DNA from 3 places in the Streptomyces sp. NPDC050161 genome. Region 1 is predicted to be linked to each of the others. Evidence: predicted binding sites of a transcription regulator. Region 1 holds the regulator's gene; each other region holds the start of a gene.
What was found. The regulator HrcA, encoded in region 1, represses chaperone genes, less so after heat shock. The targets are predictions, from matches to a motif close to TTNGCACTCNGNNNNNCNGAGTGCNAA.
Positions count from the first base shown of each region.

Region 2: a site for HrcA is predicted at 1,339-1,365, ahead of groES (co-chaperone GroES). Genes of this name have one in related genera too.
Region 3: a site for HrcA is predicted at 1,736-1,762, ahead of groL (chaperonin GroEL). Genes of this name have one in related genera too.

Region 1 is NZ_JBITJM010000002.1:490,539-496,419, reverse strand. Features, by position in the region: gene ACIBK8_RS05325 (16S rRNA (uracil(1498)-N(3))-methyltransferase) at 28-771, opposite strand; gene ACIBK8_RS05320 (nitronate monooxygenase) at 768-1,862, opposite strand; gene dnaJ (molecular chaperone DnaJ) at 2,001-3,137, opposite strand; gene hrcA (heat-inducible transcriptional repressor HrcA) at 3,138-4,154, opposite strand; gene ACIBK8_RS05305 (MBL fold metallo-hydrolase) at 4,341-5,075, shown strand; gene ACIBK8_RS05300 (DUF3097 domain-containing protein) at 5,192-5,881, shown strand, end outside.
Region 2 is NZ_JBITJM010000005.1:306,108-311,988, reverse strand. Features, by position in the region: gene ACIBK8_RS11345 (FtsW/RodA/SpoVE family cell cycle protein) at 1-1,095, opposite strand, end outside; gene groES (co-chaperone GroES) at 1,512-1,820, shown strand; gene groL (chaperonin GroEL) at 1,921-3,549, shown strand; gene ACIBK8_RS11330 (hydroxyacid dehydrogenase) at 3,632-4,690, opposite strand; gene ACIBK8_RS11325 (DUF2264 domain-containing protein) at 4,854-5,881, shown strand, end outside.
Region 3 is NZ_JBITJM010000022.1:73,745-79,625, reverse strand. Features, by position in the region: gene thrC (threonine synthase) at 1-579, shown strand, start outside; gene ACIBK8_RS29105 (MoaD/ThiS family protein) at 658-936, shown strand; gene ACIBK8_RS29100 (cold-shock protein) at 1,420-1,626, shown strand; gene groL (chaperonin GroEL) at 1,952-3,577, shown strand; gene ACIBK8_RS29090 (type 1 glutamine amidotransferase domain-containing protein) at 3,821-4,516, shown strand; gene ACIBK8_RS29085 (SDR family NAD(P)-dependent oxidoreductase) at 4,569-5,348, shown strand; gene ACIBK8_RS29080 (VOC family protein) at 5,400-5,822, opposite strand.

The DNA.
Region 1 (5,881 bases):
GTCGGCGCACCTTTGTGTGGCGGCGGATCAGCTCCAGCGGCCGGTGCGTCCCAACAGCAGCGCGGTGGCCGCGGTACCCGCCGTGGAGGTGCGCAGGACGGTCGGGCCGAGGCGGTAGGGCCGGGCGCCCGCGTCGGCGAACGCGGCCAGCTCATCGGGCGCCACTCCGCCCTCGGGGCCGACGACGAGCACGATGCTGCCGGTGGCCGGCAGCGCGGCGGTGGCCAGCGGGGCGCTGCCCTCCTCGTGCAGTACGGCGGCGAGGTCCGCCTGCGCGAGCAGCTCCGCGACCTGCCGGGTCGTGCAGGGCTCCGCGACCTCGGGGAAGGCCAGCCGGCGGGACTGCTTACCGGCCTCGCGGGCCGTGGCCCGCCACTTCGCCAGCGACTTCGCGGCCCGCTCGCCCTTCCACTGGGTGACACAACGCGACGCCGACCAGGGGACGATGGCGTCCACGCCGGTCTCCGTCATGGTCTCCACGGCCAGTTCACCGCGGTCACCCTTGGGCAGCGCCTGCACGACGGTGATCCGCACCGCGGGCTCCGGCTCACGGCGCAGCTCGGTCACCGCGACCGTCAGCCGGTCCTTGCCCTCGACGGCGGCGACCGTGCCCCCGGCACCCGACCCGGCGCCGTCCGTCAGCACGACCTCCTCGCCGACCCGCAGCCGCCGCACCGATACCGCGTGCCGCCCCTCGGGGCCCGTCAGCGTCAGCGTGCCGCCGGTCCGCACGTCCGCGAGGGACTCCACCAGAAAGACCGGGGCCGTCATGCCGCGTCCCCCGCGCCGTCCCGGTCCAACCCGCCGCGCGCCGCGTCCAGTTCGGACATCAGCAGCTCCACCAGCTCGCCGGCCGGCAGCTCGCGCGCCATCCGGTGGCCCTGCCCGGCCCACAGTGCCATGCCCTGCGCGTCCCCCGCCTTCGCGGCGGCCTTGCGCAGCCCCGAGGTGAGCTGGTGGACGGCCGGGTAGGCGGCCGGCGCGTACGGTCCGTGCTCCCGCAGGAAGCGGTTGGCCAGACCACGGGCCGGACGGCCGGTGAACGCCCGGGTCAGCTCGGTGCGGGTGAACAGCGGATTGGTCAGCGCCCGCTTGTGCAGCTCGTGCGCGCCGGACTCCGGGGTGATCAGGAAGGCGGTGCCGAGCTGCACCAGGGTGGCGCCCGCGGTCAGCGCGGCGGCGATCTGCGCCCCGCGCATCAGCCCGCCCGCCGCGATGACGGGAATCTGCACGGCCTCGCGGACCTGCGCGATCAGCGAGAGCAGCCCGATACCTGCGCCGGTACCGTCGGCCTGCGGGTCGTCGCGGTGGGTGCCCTGGTGGCCGCCGGCCTCGATGCCCTGGACACAGACCGCGTCCGCGCCCGACCACTGCGCGGCCTGCGCCTCGGCGGGGGTGGTGACGGTGACGATGGTGTACGTGCCGACCGCGGCGAAGGCGTCCAGCACGGCGCGCGAGGGGCAGCCGAAGACGAAGGAGACGACCGGCACCGGGTCCTCGCGCAGAATCGCCAGCTTGGCCTCGAAGCCGTCGTCGGAGCCGCCGCACGCGTCGACCTCGCCGAGCGGCGTCTCGTACCAGGTGGCCTCACCGGCGAGCTGGTCGCGGTAGACGTCGACGGCCGCGGTGTCGGCGAGCGGCGGCTGCGGCATGAAGAGGTTCACGCCGAAGGGCCTGCCGGTCAGCCCGCGCAGCCGTTTGATCTCCTGGTACATGCCGTCGGCGGTTTTGTAGCCGGCGGCGAGGAATCCGAGGCCGCCGGCGTCACTGACGGCGGCGGCCAGCTCAGGCCGGGAGATGCCGCCGGCCATCGGGGCCTGCACGATCGGATGGCGGCAGAAATCGGTCAGCGCGGTGGACATGACCACATCGTGCCACGCCCACCGCGCCGCTCCGCACCGGGTCGGGCACACACCGTGCCCCGACCCCACGAGCCGTTGGCCCACCGCCTGTTGGCTGTGCCTGTCCGGGGGCGACCCCCGGACCCCCGGCACACGTACCTACCGCCCGTTGAACGCATCCTTCAGGCGCGAGAAGAGCCCCTGCTGCCCCGGTTGAAACTGGCCCGTGGGGCGCTCTTCACCACGGAGCTTGGCCAGCCGCCGCAGCAGCTCTTCCTGCTCGGCGTCGAGCTTGGAGGGTGTCAGCACCTCGACGTGGACGATCAGGTCGCCACGGCCGCCGCCGCGCAGGTGCGTCACACCCCGCTGGTGCAGCGGGATCGACTGGCCGGACTGGGTACCGGGCCGTACGTCGATCTCCTCCATCCCGTCCAGCGTCTCCAGCGGACACTTGGTGCCCAGGGACGCCGCGGTCATCGGGATGGTGACCGTGCAGTGCAGGTCGTCACCGCGCCGCTGGAAGACGGAGTGGGCCAGCTCGTGGATCTCGACGTAGAGGTCACCGGCCGGGCCGCCGCCGGGGCCGACCTCGCCCTCGCCCGCGAGCTGGATCCGGGTGCCGTTGTCGACACCCGCCGGGATCTTCACGGTGAGGGTGCGGCGCGAGCGGATCCGCCCGTCGCCCGCACACTCGGGGCACGGCGTCGGCACGACCGTGCCGAAGCCCTGGCACTGCGGGCACGGCCTGGACGTCATGACCTGGCCGAGGAAGGAGCGGGTGACCTGCGAGACCTCACCGCGACCGCGGCACATGTCGCAGGTCTGCGCCGAGGTACCGGGCGCCGCGCCCTCGCCGGTGCACGTGGTGCACACGATGGCGGTGTCGACCTGGATGTCCTTGGTCGTGCCGAAGGCCGCTTCGTTCAGCTCGATGTCGAGCCGGATCATCGCGTCCTGGCCGCGCCGGGTCCGCGAGCGCGGGCCGCGCTGCGAGGAGGCACCGAAGAACGCGTCCATGATGTCGGAGAAGTTGCCGAAGCCCGCGCCGAAGCCGCCGGCCCCGCCACCGCCGCCCGCCTGCGAGAGCGGGTCGCCGCCGAGGTCGTAGACCTGCTTCTTCTGCGGGTCCGACAGCACCTCGTAAGCGGCGTTGATCTCCTTGAACCGCTCCTGGGTCTTCGGATCCGGGTTCACATCCGGGTGCAGCTCACGGGCCAGCCGCCGGAAAGCCTTCTTGATCTGGTCCTGCGAGGCGTCGCGGCTGACACCGAGGACCGTGTAATAGTCCGTGGCCACTTACGACTCCGCCAGGATCTGTCCGACGTAACGTGCCACTGCGCGTACCGCTCCCATCGTTCCGGGGTAGTCCATGCGGGTCGGTCCGACCACGCCGAGTTTGGCGACTGCCTCGTCGCCCGAACCGTAGCCGACCGCGACCACCGATGTGGCCGCCAGCCCTTCGTGGGCATTCTCATGCCCGATACGTACGGTCATGCCCGAGTCTTTGGCCTCCCCGAGCAGCTTGAGCAGCACCACGTGCTCCTCAAGGGCTTCCAGCACCGGCCGGATGGTCAGTGGGAAATCGTGCCCGAAGCGCGTGAGATTGGCGGTCCCGCCGATCACCAGACGCTCCTCGGTCTCCTCCACCAAAGTCTCCAGCAGCACCGAGAGCACCGTCGAGACGGTACCGCGGTCCTCCTGCTCGAAGGAGTCCGGAAGATCCTGCACCAATTGCGGCACATCCGCGAACCGGCGGCCCACCACCCGGCTGTTGAGCCGGGCCCGCAGATCGGCGAGGGACGCCTCACCGAACGGCGCCTGGCAGTCGATCAGCCGCTGCTCGACCCGCCCGGTGTCCGTGATCAGGACGAGCATCAGCCGCGCGGGCGCCAGCGACAGCAGCTCCACGTGCCGGACCGTCGACCGGGTCAGCGAGGGGTACTGCACGACCGCGACCTGCCGGGTCAGCTGCGCGAGCAGCCGGACCGTGCGGCCCACCACGTCGTCGAGGTCGACCGCGCCGTCCAGGAAGTTCTGGATGGCCCGGCGCTCCGGGCTGGACAGCGGCTTGACGCCGGCCAGCTTGTCGACGAACAGGCGGTAGCCCTTGTCGGTGGGGATCCGGCCCGCGCTGGTGTGCGGCTGGGCGATGAACCCCTCGTCCTCCAGGAAAGCCATGTCGTTGCGGACCGTCGCCGGGGAGACGCCCAGCTGATGGCGCTCGGTCAGCGCCTTCGAGCCGACCGGCTCCTCGGTGCCGACGTAGTCCTGGACGATGGCACGCAGCACCTCAAGCCTGCGTTCACTGAGCATGGCGCACACCTCCAGTCCTGCCGTCCGGGCCGCCGCGTCCGCCTGGCACTCACCCGGGTCGAGTGCCAAACACCGCTCCAGTGTACGGCCGGGTAGCACGGCCGGGGCAAGGGCGCCCGCCCGGAACACCGACCGTGGCCCCTGATCCGCCGGGCAACGCTATCGCGATACCGATAGCGTCTCGGCATGCGCACGACTTGGGAAGAGGCCGGGTGGGAACGGCTCGGTGAGCACATCGCCAGACGCCGGATGCCGGGCTGGGACGAGACCGTCGGCGTCATCGCGGGGACCGAAGGCGTCCTGCTCGTGGACACCGGCGCGACCCTGCGCGACGGCGCCGCGCTGCGCCGCTCCGTCCGCGCGGTGCTCGGCCGCGACGTGACACATCTCGCGCTGACCCATCCGCACTTCGACCACGTCCTGGGCGCCGCCGCCTTCGCCGGGGTGCAGGTGTTCGCCGCGGCGGGGATGGACGAGCTGCTGGCGCGCGGCGGCGACGCCCTGCGGCTCGACGCGGTGCGGCACGGCGTCGACCCGGACGCGGCGGCGGACGCCGCCGACCTGCTGGTGCGCCCGCACCATCTCGTGCACGGCGAGCTGACCGTGGACCTCGGCGGCCGGCAGGTGCTGCTCGCCAACGTCGGCCCCGGCCACACCGCGCACGACCTGGCGGTACTCGCCGCCGACCGGCCCGGCGCCCCCGAAGTCGTCTTCTGCGGCGACCTGGTCGAGGAGTCCGGCGAACCGTCCGCGGGACCGGACGCGCTGGTGCGGCAGTGGCCCGCCGCCCTGGACCGGCTGCTGGCCCTGGGCGGCGATGACGCGGTGTACGTACCGGGGCACGGCGCTGTCGTGGATGCCCGTTTCGTCCGTGAGCAGCGCAACACGCTCGCCGCCCGTTTCGGCGTGTCCCCCGCCTGACCGGCGCCGCCCCCGTATCTTCCGCACCGCCCGCCGCGATGCCGGTACCTCCGCACCGCCCTCCCGTGCCCACCGGGCGCCCCGCGCCTTCGTCACAGAACAGGTCCGCAGACCCCATGCAGAGCAAGCGCTACAGCTCCGACCTCACCCCGCCCTGGAAGAAGCAGCGCCCCGCCCCCGAGGTGCCGGCCGACCCCGATCTGGTGGTCGAGGAGGTCACCACGGGCTTCTGCGGCGCGGTGATCCGCTGCGAGAAGTCGGCGCAGGGCCCGACGGTCACCCTGGAGGACCGCTTCGGCAAGCACCGCGTCTTCCCGATGGAGCCGCGCGGCTTCCTCCTGGAGGGCAAGGTCGTCACTCTCGTACGGCCCGCGGGCCGCCCCGCGCCGAGCGCGCCGGCCCGTACGGCGTCCGGCTCGGTCGCGGTCCCCGGCGCCCGCGCCCGGGTCGCGCGGGCCGGCCGCATCTATGTGGAGGGGCGGCACGACGCGGAGCTGGTGGAGCGGGTGTGGGGCGACGATCTGCGCATCGAGGGGGTCGTCGTGGAGTACCTGGAGGGCATCGACGACCTCCCGGCGATCGTCCGTTCCTTCTCCCCCGGCCCCGACGCCAGGCTCGGCGTCCTCGTCGACCATCTCGTGCCCGGCTCGAAGGAGTCCCGGATCGCGGCCGAGGTGACCGGTGAGCATGCGCTGGTGGTCGGCCATCCGTACATCGACGTGTGGGAGGCGGTGAAGCCGTCGTCCGTCGGCATCCCCGGCTGGCCGTCCGTGCCGCGCGGCCAGGACTGGAAGACGGGGGTCTGC
Region 2 (5,881 bases), on a different contig from region 1:
GAGCAGCAGGACGACCATCACCCCGGCCAGGCCCAGTTCCTCGCCGACGGTGGTGAGGATGAAGTCGCTGTTGCCCGCGAAGCCGATCAGCTCCGGGTGCCCCTGGCCCAGGCCGCTGCCGCCGATGCCGCCGCTGCCGAAGCTGAACAGCGCCTGCGCCGACTGGTCGGAGATCAGCCCCGGCGGTCGCTTGCCCTCGGGGAGGAAGATGTCCATGGGGTGCAGCCAGGCCATCACACGGCCCTTGACGTGCGGTTCGGCCGAGCCGACGACGGCGGCGCCGACGACGGCCATCAGCAGGCCGCACACCACCCAGCCGGTCCGCTGGGTGGCCATGTACAGCATGATCACGAAGACGCCGAAGAAGATCAGCGAGGTGCCCAGGTCCCGTTCGAAGACCAGCACCAGCAGGCTGACGACCCAGATCGTGAAGATCGGCCCGAGCTGCCTGCCGGGCGGCAGCTGGACACCCATCACCCGGCGTCCGGTCAGGGCGAGCGCGTCGCGGTTGACCGTCAGATAGCCCGCGAAGAACACCGCGATCATCAGCTTCACGAACTCGCCCGGCTGGAGCGACAGCGGCCCGAGCAGGATCCAGCGCTTGGCGCCGAACTGGTCGGCGCCGAAGAAGGCCGGCGCCATCAGCAGCACGAGTCCGACGGCCATCGTCAGGTAGACGTAGCGCTGGAGGAAGCGGTGATCGCGCAGCACTATCAGGATGCCGACGCAGACCGCCGTCCCTATCAGGGTCCACACCAGCTGGCCGCTGCCCGCCGGCTGCATGTGCAGCGAGGGCCTGGCCTCGTAGGTGAGGTCGAGACGGTGCAGCAGGACCAGGCCGAGGCCGGTCAGCAGGGTGGCCAGCGGCAGGATCAGCGGGTCGGCGCGGGCCGCGAAGCGCCGTACGACCAGGTGCGGCACCAGGGCGACGCCGATCATGGCGGCGGCGAAGCCGGCCAGCCCGTCGGGCAGTTCCCCCTTGATCGACAGACCGGCGTACGCATAGCCGAAGACGGTGATCGCCACGGCGAACGCGAGCAGCCCGGCCTCCGTCCTGCGGCGGTCGGGTGCCTGGGCGAGCGCGGCGAAGGTCATGGTGCGCTCGGCCTCGTTCTCCTCTCCGCCCGTCGCCCGGGGCACACTCGTGGGTTCTCGCACCTGTTTCCTCCGCCATGGTTCGTCGGAGCCGCGGTCCCCGGACGGGACGGGCCTGGCTGTCGGCTCGGCAGTCGAAGAGGTAGACGAGACGGACCTGGGCAGGGTTGCGGTGTCCGGTCCAGGTGTGTCCGGTTCGGCACCGGAACCGCCTGGTGGGCGGCGACCCGCGCAAAGGCTCGACTGGCACTCCGCTTGACCGAGTGCTAACTGCGTCATAGTGTCGGCGTTGGCACTCTCCGCAGGGGAGTGCTAAACACGGCGATGGGCTGGTCCGGCACCCGCGACGACGGATCCTCCTGGTCGCCACCTCAGACAGTTAACCCCGTGAGATCTCCGAAGGGGGAGGTCGGATCGTGACGACCGCCAGCACCAAGGTTGCCATCAAGCCGCTCGAGGACCGCATTGTGGTCCAGCCGCTCGACGCCGAGCAGACCACGGCCTCTGGCCTGGTCATTCCGGACACTGCCAAGGAGAAGCCCCAGGAGGGCGTCGTCCTGGCCGTCGGTCCGGGCCGCTTCGAGGACGGCAACCGTCTTCCGCTCGACGTTTCCGTCGGCGACGTCGTGCTCTACAGCAAGTACGGCGGCACCGAGGTGAAGTACAACAACGAGGACTACCTCGTCCTCTCGGCTCGCGACGTTCTCGCGATCGTCGAGAAGTAAGTCACCCAGCATTGCTGTGATCTGCGCCCCTGGTTCCCGTGTCTAAACAACCGGGGCAGGGGCGCAGTTCGTTGAGAGTACGACTAAGGACACGTAACTCATGGCGAAGATTCTGAAGTTCGACGAGGACGCCCGTCGCGCCCTCGAGCGCGGCGTCAACAAGCTTGCCGACACGGTGAAGGTGACGATCGGCCCCAAGGGCCGCAACGTCGTCATCGACAAGAAGTTCGGCGCGCCGACCATCACCAACGACGGCGTCACCATCGCCCGTGAGGTGGAGGTCGACGACCCCTACGAGAACCTGGGCGCCCAGCTCGTGAAGGAGGTGGCGACCAAGACCAACGACATCGCGGGTGACGGCACCACCACCGCCACCGTGCTGGCCCAGGCGCTGGTCCGCGAGGGCCTGCGCAACGTCGCCGCTGGCGCCTCCCCCGCCGCGCTGAAGAAGGGCATCGACGCCGCGGTCAAGGCCGTGTCCGACGACCTTCTCGCGACCGCAAGCCCGATCGAGGACAAGGCCGACATCGCGGCCGTCGCCGGTCTGTCCGCCCAGGACAAGCAGGTCGGCGAGCTGATCGCCGAGGCGATGGACAAGGTCGGCAAGGACGGTGTCATCACCGTCGAGGAGTCCAACACCTTCGGTCTGGAGCTGGACTTCACCGAGGGCATGGCCTTCGACAAGGGTTACCTCTCGCCCTACATGGTCACCGACCAGGAGCGTATGGAGGCCGTCCTTGAGGACCCGTACATCCTGATCCACCAGGGCAAGATCGGCTCGATCCAGGACCTGCTGCCGCTGCTGGAGAAGGTCATCCAGGCCGGCTCGTCCAAGCCGCTGCTGATCATCGCCGAGGACGTCGAGGGCGAGGCGCTCTCCACCCTCGTCGTCAACAAGATCCGCGGCACCTTCAACGCCGTGGCCGTCAAGGCCCCGGGCTTCGGCGACCGCCGCAAGGCGATGCTCGGCGACATGGCCACCCTCACCGGTGCCACCGTCATCGCCGAAGAGGTCGGCCTCAAGCTCGACCAGGCCGGTCTCGACGTGCTGGGCACCGCCCGTCGCGTGACCGTCACCAAGGACGACACCACCATCGTCGACGGTGGCGGCAACTCCGACGACGTCGCGGGCCGCGTCAACCAGATCAAGGCCGAGATCGAGTCCACCGACTCGGACTGGGACCGCGAGAAGCTCCAGGAGCGCCTCGCCAAGCTCGCCGGTGGCGTCTGCGTCATCCGCGTGGGTGCGGCCACCGAGGTCGAGCTCAAGGAGAAGAAGCACCGTCTGGAGGACGCCATCTCCGCGACCCGCGCCGCGGTCGAGGAGGGCATCGTCTCCGGTGGTGGCTCCGCCCTGGTGCACGCCGCCAAGGTGCTGGACGACTCCCTCGGCAAGGAGGGCGACGAGGCCACCGGTGTCGCCGTCGTCCGTCGCGCCGTCGTCGAGCCGCTGCGCTGGATCGCGGAGAACGCGGGCCTCGAGGGCTACGTCATCACCGCGAAGGTCGCCGAGCAGGACAAGGGCCAGGGCTTCAACGCCGCCACCGGCGAGTACGGCGACCTGGTCAAGGCCGGCGTCATCGACCCGGTGAAGGTCACCCGCTCCGCGCTGGAGAACGCCGCTTCGATCGCTTCGCTGCTGCTCACGACCGAGACCCTGGTCGTCGAGAAGCCCGCGGAGGAAGAGGCCGAGGCCGGTCACAGCCACGGCCACGGTCACTCCCACTAGTCGGCAGCGCCGATCCGGTAGTGCCTGACCGAGGCCCGGTCCCCTTCGCGGGGGCCGGGCCTCGTCGTGTGCGGCCCCCGGCTCAGGCGGAATGGCCGAGATCCGCCGCCCGTACGGGGTCGGCGAACGGCAGTCCCCTGGTGTAGCGCTCCAGCTCGTCCAGCGCGTGGTCGGCCAGCCGGTGCAGTTCACCGCCGAGCGACCCGGCGACGTGCGGGGTCAGCAGCACGTTCGGCAGGTCGTACAACGGCGATGCGGGGTGCGGGAGTTCGGGTTCGGTGACGTCCAGGACCGCGCTGATCCGGCCGCCGCGCAGCTCGGCGACGAGCGCGTCCTCGTCGACGAGGGAGCCGCGCGCGGTGTTGACCAGCGTCGCGCCGTCCGGCAGCAGGGCGAGTTGCGCGGCGCCGAGCAGATGCCGGGTGGCGGGCAGCGCGGGCGCGTGCACGGAGACGACGCCGCTGGCCGCGCACAGCTCGTCGAGCGGCACCGCGCGGGCCCCGAGCCGCTCCGCGTCCGCCGCGTCCACGTACGGATCGTGCAGCAGAACCCGCAGGTCGAACGGGCGCAGCAGCTCGATGACCCGGCGTCCCGTGCGGGAGGCGCCGATGACGCCGACGGTGCGGCGGTAGTTGCCTGCGGCGGCCAGCTCGCGGTGCCAGTCGTGCGCGGTGCGCAGGCTCCGGTAGCGCCGCGCCGCGTGCAGCACCCGCTTGTTGGCGAGGAGGATCGCGGCGAGGGTGTACTCCGCGACCGGCAGCGCGTTGGCCCCGGCCGCCGACGAGACGGCGATGCCGCGCTCCCAACAGGCCGGTGTGATGTGCTCCTTGACGGAACCCGCGGCGTGCACGACGGCCCGCAGCCGGGGCGCGCGCTCCAGTACCCGCCTGGTCAGCGGCGGCGCGTCCCAGCAGGTCAGCAGCACCTCGGCGGTGGCCAGCGCGGCGGCGACCGCGGGCCCGGGAGCGGTCAGATCGTGCGCGACGAGCCGGGGATCGGTACGGGCGAGCGCCGCCAGCCGAGTGTGGTGACGGGGTGCCAGCAGCCGTTCGGCCATGCCGGGGCCCATGGACAGCAGCAGCGCGGGCCGGGTGCCGGGCGTGGCCGCCTGACCCGGGCCGTGGCCGGGGGTGGGAGACATGGCAGGGACGCTCCTTCACGGTGGCCCGGCGGCGCGGTCCGCGCGAACGCGGGCCCCTTCGCGGGCACTTGACGGCATGATCCTTCGTTCGTACGGGGAAGGAGTCAAGCACCGGCCCGCGCTCCGGCGTGCGCCCCCCACCCCGTTCGTGAGAGAGGTCGCCATGGCTTCGCTGCCCTTCCCGCTACCCGCCGATGACCGCGGGCTCAGCCCGTACACCGGCTGGACCCGCGCCCACTGGGAAGCGACCGCCGACGGTCTGCTCCGGGCGGCGCTCGCCCATGCCACACCACGCCACGGGCTGCTGCTCCTGCCCGGCGGCCGGCCCAGCTTCTCCGGCACCCGCTCGGACGGGCTCGAAGGGTTCGCCCGCACCTTCCTGCTCGCCGCCCTGCGGGTGGCAGGCGCGAACGGCGACGATCCGCACGGCTTCCTCGACCGCTACGCACAGGGCCTGGCCGCCGGCACCGAATCCCCGGTCCCCGACGGGCAGTTGACGGACGAGCACCCCGAATCCTGGCCGAGCCTCGACGCCGTGAACCAGGCCCACGTCGAGGCCGCCTCCATCGCCCTGGGGCTTCGGCTGACCCGCCGCTGGCTGTGGGACGGGCTCGACGAGAAGGTGCGCGAGCGGGTCGCCGACTGGCTGCGGCCCGCGCTCGGCCCCTCGCCGATGGACAACAACTGGTGGCTCTTCGGCCTGACCGTCGGCGGCTTCCTGGCCGATGCCGGCATCGAGACCGACCGCTCCCGCACCGCCATCGACCGGGCACTGGCCAGGATCGACGAGTGGTACGTCGGCGACGGCTGGTACAGCGACGGCCCCAACCGCTCCTTCGACCACTACAACGGCTGGGCCCTGCACTTCTACCCCATGCTGCACGCCCACCTCGCCGGCGACCGCGCCCTGCTCGCCTCGCACGGCGCGCGGCTGCACGACCATCTCGCGCACGCCGCCCGCCTCTTCGACGCCAACGGCGCGCCCCTGCCCTTCGGACGCTCCCTCACCTACCGGTTCGCCGCGACCGCCGCCCCCTGGATCGGCGCGCTCACCGGCCACACGCCCCTCACCCCCGGCACCACCCGCCGCCTCGCCTCCGGAGCGCTGCGCCACTTCGTCGACCGGGGCGCCGTCGGCGACGAAGGGCTGCTGCCGCTCGGCTGGTACGGCCCGTACCCGCCGCTCATCCA
Region 3 (5,881 bases), on a different contig from region 1:
TACGAGATCTGCGAGCAGCTGGGGTGGCGGCTCCCGGACCAGATCGTCATTCCGATCGCGTCGGGCTCGCAGCTGACGAAGATCGACAAGGGTCTGAAGGAGCTGATCGCCCTCGGCCTCGTCGAGGACCGGCCCTACAAGATCTTCGGCGCCCAGGCGGAGGGCTGCTCGCCGGTCTCGACGGCGTTCAAGGCCGGTCACGACGTGGTGCGCCCGCAGAAGCCGGACACCATCGCCAAGTCGCTGGCGATCGGCAACCCGGCCGACGGTCCCTACGTCCTGGACATCGCGCGCCGTACCGGCGGTGCGGTGGAGGATGTGAACGACGAGCAGGTCGTGGACGCGATCAAGCTGCTGGCCCGGACGGAAGGGATCTTCGCGGAGACCGCGGGCGGTGTGACCGTCGGCGTGACCAAGAAGCTCATCGACGAGGGGCTGCTCGACCCGTCCCTGACCACCGTCGTCCTGAACACCGGTGACGGCCTCAAGACGCTTGACGCCGTCGCCCCGACCACGGGCCCCACGGCCACCATCCGCCCGAGCCTGGACGCGTTCCGCTCGGCCGGTCTGGCCGGCTGACCCGTCCCGCCCGCCGCCGCTCGCCCGGCGGCCCCCGAACCCGCAGTCGTATTCCGTAGCCGTTGGAAGGCAGAACCCATGAGCGTCAAGGTCCGCATCCCCACCATCCTCCGCACGTACACCGGTGGCCAGGCCGAGGTCGCGGCCGAGGGCGCGACCCTCTCCGAGGTGATCGGCGACCTGGAGAAGAACCACCAGGGCATCGCGGCCCGTGTGCTGGACGACGCGGGCAAGCTGCGCCGCTTCGTGAACGTGTACGTCAACGACGACGACGTGCGCTTCGAGCAGGGCCTGGAGACGCCTACGCCGGACGGTGCGGGCATCTCGATCATTCCGGCGGTGGCGGGAGGCTGCTGACCGCCTTCGGGGGCCGCTGCCCCCTCGGAAGGAGTGCGCCGTTCAATTCGCGCCATCCTTTCCCTTGACTGACTGGAATGGCCCCGTCCGCGGATAAGCGGACGGGGCCATTCCGAGTTGTGAAAGGGTCCTGCAAAACGCGATACCATTTCGCTGATTCCCTTCCACGCCCCCACCGTGAGCGGTTCGACGCCCATGAGATCGCGGTGAGTTGTGCGCAAAGTGTGTGCAGCATTTGCGGCTTAAGTGCGCTATGCCCGGCCCGACTTGCCCGGGAATATGGGTAGTTCAGGGCATATCGCCCCTTCCTGCGCCGTCAGAATTCTCGTCCGATTGACCTGTTGCGCTGGGCATCGGTGCAGATACATTCAGCGGCGGTCGACGCGTTCCGGCGCACACCCCACGGGCCATTCGCGGGGTGAGGTCTGACCCGGGTCCGCGGAGTGCGGTCCTGCGCAAGGGCCAGTAATAGGGGAGTTAGGCATGGCTCAGGGCACCGTCAAGTGGTTCAACGCGGAGAAGGGGTACGGCTTCATCGCGGTCGACGGTGGTGCGGATGTTTTCGTCCACTACAGCGCGATCCAGATGGACGGTTACCGCACCCTTGAGGAGGGCCAGCGGGTCGAGTTCGAGATCTCGCAGGGCCAGAAAGGGCCGCAGGCGGACATGGTCCGGGTGGCGGCCGGCTGAGGCGCCGACCGACTGCAGCATGAAGGAGGCCCGCATCCCTTCGGGGGTGCGGGCCTCCTGTCGTGCCCGGGACGGTCGGGGGGCGTAGGCCCGACGTATCCCACAGGCGCTTGCACTCTAGGGGGTCGAGTGCTAATCATTGGCGTTAGCACTCTCCGGGTGAGAGTGACAGTTTTGGACCGTCGGCGAGGTCCGCAGGCAGGGCGGGAAGGAACCGTCCGGTGTGTGGTCCGTCCGTCGCGGGCGCCAGCGCGGTCCGGAGAAATCCGCCTCCACGCCTTCGGGCGCGGGAGGTGCCCCCTTCGTCCTGGGAGGACCACTTCACATGGCCAAGATCATCGCGTTCGACGAGGAGGCGCGGCGCGGCCTTGAGCGCGGTATGAACCAGCTCGCCGACGCCGTCAAGGTCACCCTCGGCCCCAAGGGCCGCAACGTCGTCCTTGAGAAGAAGTGGGGCGCCCCCACGATCACCAACGATGGTGTGTCCATCGCCAAGGAGATCGAGCTGGAGGACCCGTACGAGAAGATCGGCGCCGAGCTGGTCAAGGAGGTCGCGAAGAAGACGGACGACGTCGCCGGTGACGGCACGACGACCGCGACCGTCCTGGCCCAGGCGCTCGTCAAGGAGGGCCTGCGCAACGTCGCCGCCGGCGCCAACCCGATGGCGCTCAAGCGCGGCATCGAGAAGGCCGTCGAGGCCGTCTCCGCCGCTCTGCTGGAGCAGGCCAAGGACGTGGAGACCAAGGAGCAGATCGCTTCGACCGCCTCCATCTCCGCCGCTGACACCCAGATCGGCGAGCTGATCGCCGAGGCCATGGACAAGGTCGGCAAGGAAGGCGTCATCACCGTCGAGGAGTCCCAGACCTTCGGTCTGGAGCTGGAACTCACCGAGGGTATGCGCTTCGACAAGGGCTACATCTCGGCGTACTTCGCCACCGACATGGAGCGTATGGAGGCGTCGCTCGACGACCCGTACATCCTGATCGTCAACTCCAAGATCGGCAACGTCAAGGACCTGCTGCCGCTCCTGGAGAAGGTCATGCAGTCCGGCAAGGCGCTGCTGATCATCGCCGAGGACGTCGAGGGCGAGGCCCTGTCGACCCTGGTCGTCAACAAGATCCGTGGCACCTTCAAGTCCGTCGCCGTCAAGGCCCCGGGCTTCGGTGACCGCCGCAAGGCCATGCTCGGCGACATCGCCATCCTCACCGGTGGCACCGTCATCTCCGAGGAGGTCGGCCTCAAGCTGGAGAACGCCGGTCTCGACCTGCTGGGCCGCGCCCGCAAGGTCGTCATCACCAAGGACGAGACCACGATCGTGGACGGCGCTGGCGACAGCGACCAGGTCCAGGGCCGCGTGAACCAGATCCGCGCCGAGATCGAGAACTCGGACAGCGACTACGACCGCGAGAAGCTGCAGGAGCGCCTGGCGAAGCTCGCCGGCGGTGTTGCGGTCATCAAGGCCGGTGCCGCGACCGAGGTCGAGCTCAAGGAGCGCAAGCACCGCATCGAGGACGCCGTTCGCAACGCGAAGGCGGCCGTCGAGGAGGGCATCGTCGCCGGCGGTGGCGTGGCCCTGCTGCAGGCTTCCTCGGTCTTCGAGAAGCTGGAGCTGGAGGGTGACGAGGCCACCGGCGCCAACGCGGTGAAGCTGGCCCTGGAGGCCCCGCTGAAGCAGATCTCCGTCAACGGCGGCCTTGAGGGCGGCGTTGTCGTGGAGAAGGTGCGCAACCTGGCCGTCGGCCACGGTCTGAACGCCGCGACCGGCGAGTACGTCGACATGATCGCCGAGGGCATCATCGACCCGGCGAAGGTGACCCGTTCCGCGCTGCAGAACGCCGCCTCCATCGCCGCGCTGTTCCTCACCACCGAGGCCGTCATCGCCGACAAGCCGGAGAAGGCGTCCGCCGCCCCGGCCGGCGGTGGCATGCCCGGCGGTGACATGGACTTCTGATCCTCCCGAGGATCGGCAGGCCATAGCGCCGGAGTACGTACTGAGGGCGGCACCCCTTCCGGGGGGTGTCGCCCTCGGGCGTTGTGCGGGGCGGACCACGGGGCCAAATCGTCGGTGCGGGAGCCGCGTTGCGGCGTAAACGATCACGGTTACCGTGGGAGTGAGTCGCGTGTGCCGCCTGGCCCTTGCGGGGTGCCCGCGGGCACCGGCGGCTTCACCGGCAGCTCGGAGAGGGAGGCCGCCATGGCCGGCACCAACCGCATCCTGGTCATCGTCACGAGCGTGGGCGAGTACGAGAAGGCCGGGTACCGCACCGGCCTGTGGCTGGGGGAGCTGACGCACTTCTACGACGTCGCCGAACAGGCCGGCTTCGCGATGACGATCGCCAGTATCGCGGGCGGCCACGTCCCGCTCGACCCGGAGAGCCTGGCCCACGACGTCCTCGCCGACCTGGGCACCGGCAAGCGCTACGCCGACCGTGCGTTCATGGACAAGCTGACGGACACCGTGCCGGTGGCGGACGTCGACGTCGAGGACTTCGACGCGATCTACCTCACCGGCGGGCACGGCGTGATGTTCGACTTCCACCAGAGCGCGGCGCTGGAATCGCTCATTGCCCGGTTCCACGAAACCGGCCGGATCGTCTCGGCGGTCTGCCACGGGCCGTGCGGCCTGCTCGACGTCACCCTGAGCGGCGGGGAGCCGCTGGTGCGGGGCAAGGACGTCACCGGCTTCTCGTGGCCCGAGGAAGAGCTGGCCCAGCGCGCGGACGTGGTTCCCTACAGCCTCCAGGACCGGCTCAAGCAGCTCGGGGCGTCCTACAGCACGGCGGAGAAGCCGTTCGCCACGTACGTGGTCGAGGACGGCCTGCTGATCACGGGGCAGAACCCCGGCAGCGCGCAGGCGGTCGCCGAAGCGGTCGTCGGGCGGCTGCGCTGACCTGCCCCGACCCCCTCGCGCACCCCGCGAACGCCGCGTCTAAGGTGCGGCCATGACTTCGCAGACGTACCTCTCCGGCCTGTTCGCCCTGGACGGCAGGACCGCCGTGGTGACCGGCGGCAGCTCCGGCATCGGCCGGGCCATCACCGGCGCCCTCGCCCGCGCGGGCGCCAACGTCGTGATCGTGGCGCGCAGGGAAGCGGAACTCGCCGCCACCGCCGACGAGTTGACGGCCGAAGGCTGCCGGGCGGCCTGGGTGAGCGCCGACCTCGGCACCCGCGAAGGGGTGCGGACGGCGGCGGACCGGGCGGCTGCCGTATTCGGCGAACCGGACATTCTCGTCAACTGCGCCGGGGTCAACCTGCGCCCGCCGATGGGCGAGTTGGACGACGAGGTCTGGGACACCACGATGGCCGTGAACCTGGAGGCGCCCTTCCTGCTGGGCCGCAGGTTCGGCCCCGGCATGGCCGAACGCGGCTACGGCAGGATCATCCACATCACCTCCCAGCAGGCGCACCGCGCCTTCGTCCAGAGCGGCGCCTACGGGGTCTCCAAGGGCGCACTGGAGTCCCTGGCCCGCTCCCAGGCCGAGGCGTGGTCACCGCACGGCGTCACCTGCAACACACTCGTCCCCGGCTTCGTGATGACGCCGCTCAACACCCGCCTGTCATCCGACCCCGAAAAGGTCGAAGCGCTGGCCGCCCGCACCCTGACCGGCCGCAACGGCCTGCCCGACGACTTCGCCGGCGCCGCGGTCTTCCTGGCGAGCGCCGCCTCCGCCTACGTCACCGGCCAGGCCCTTTACGTGGACGGCGGCTTTTCGGTGCACTGAGGGGCCCGCCCCCGCCTGCCTCTCCTGCCTCTCCTGCCTCTCCTACGCCTCCTACGCCTCCTGCGCCGACTCGCCGTCGGGCCGCTCGCGCGGCGCCAGCCACTCCTGAAGCTCGATCACGTTCCCCTCGGGATCCTCCAGGTAGGCGACCCGCATCCGATCGCCCATCGGGCCCGGCTCCCGGGTGAAAACCGCACCCCGCGAGGTCAGTTCGGCGTGGGCGGCGTCGAGGTCGTCCACCCGCAGCACCACCAGCGCGCGGTAACCCTCCGGCTTCGCCTCCAACTGCCCCAGCACACCGGCCATCTGCGCCCGCTCCTGCAGCGCGATGGCGGCATGCCCGGTGTCGGGGCTGAACTTGGCGTACGGGCCGCTCTCGGCCTCGAACTGCGGCTTGAGCCCGAGCACGTCCCGGTAGAAGCGGTAGACGCCGGGGAAGTCGGACACCAATACACGTATCTGGGTGAGTTCCATGCCGACCTTTCTAGCCCAGTTCCGGCCGGTCCCGGCTTCGGTTCCGCCGCGATCGGGAT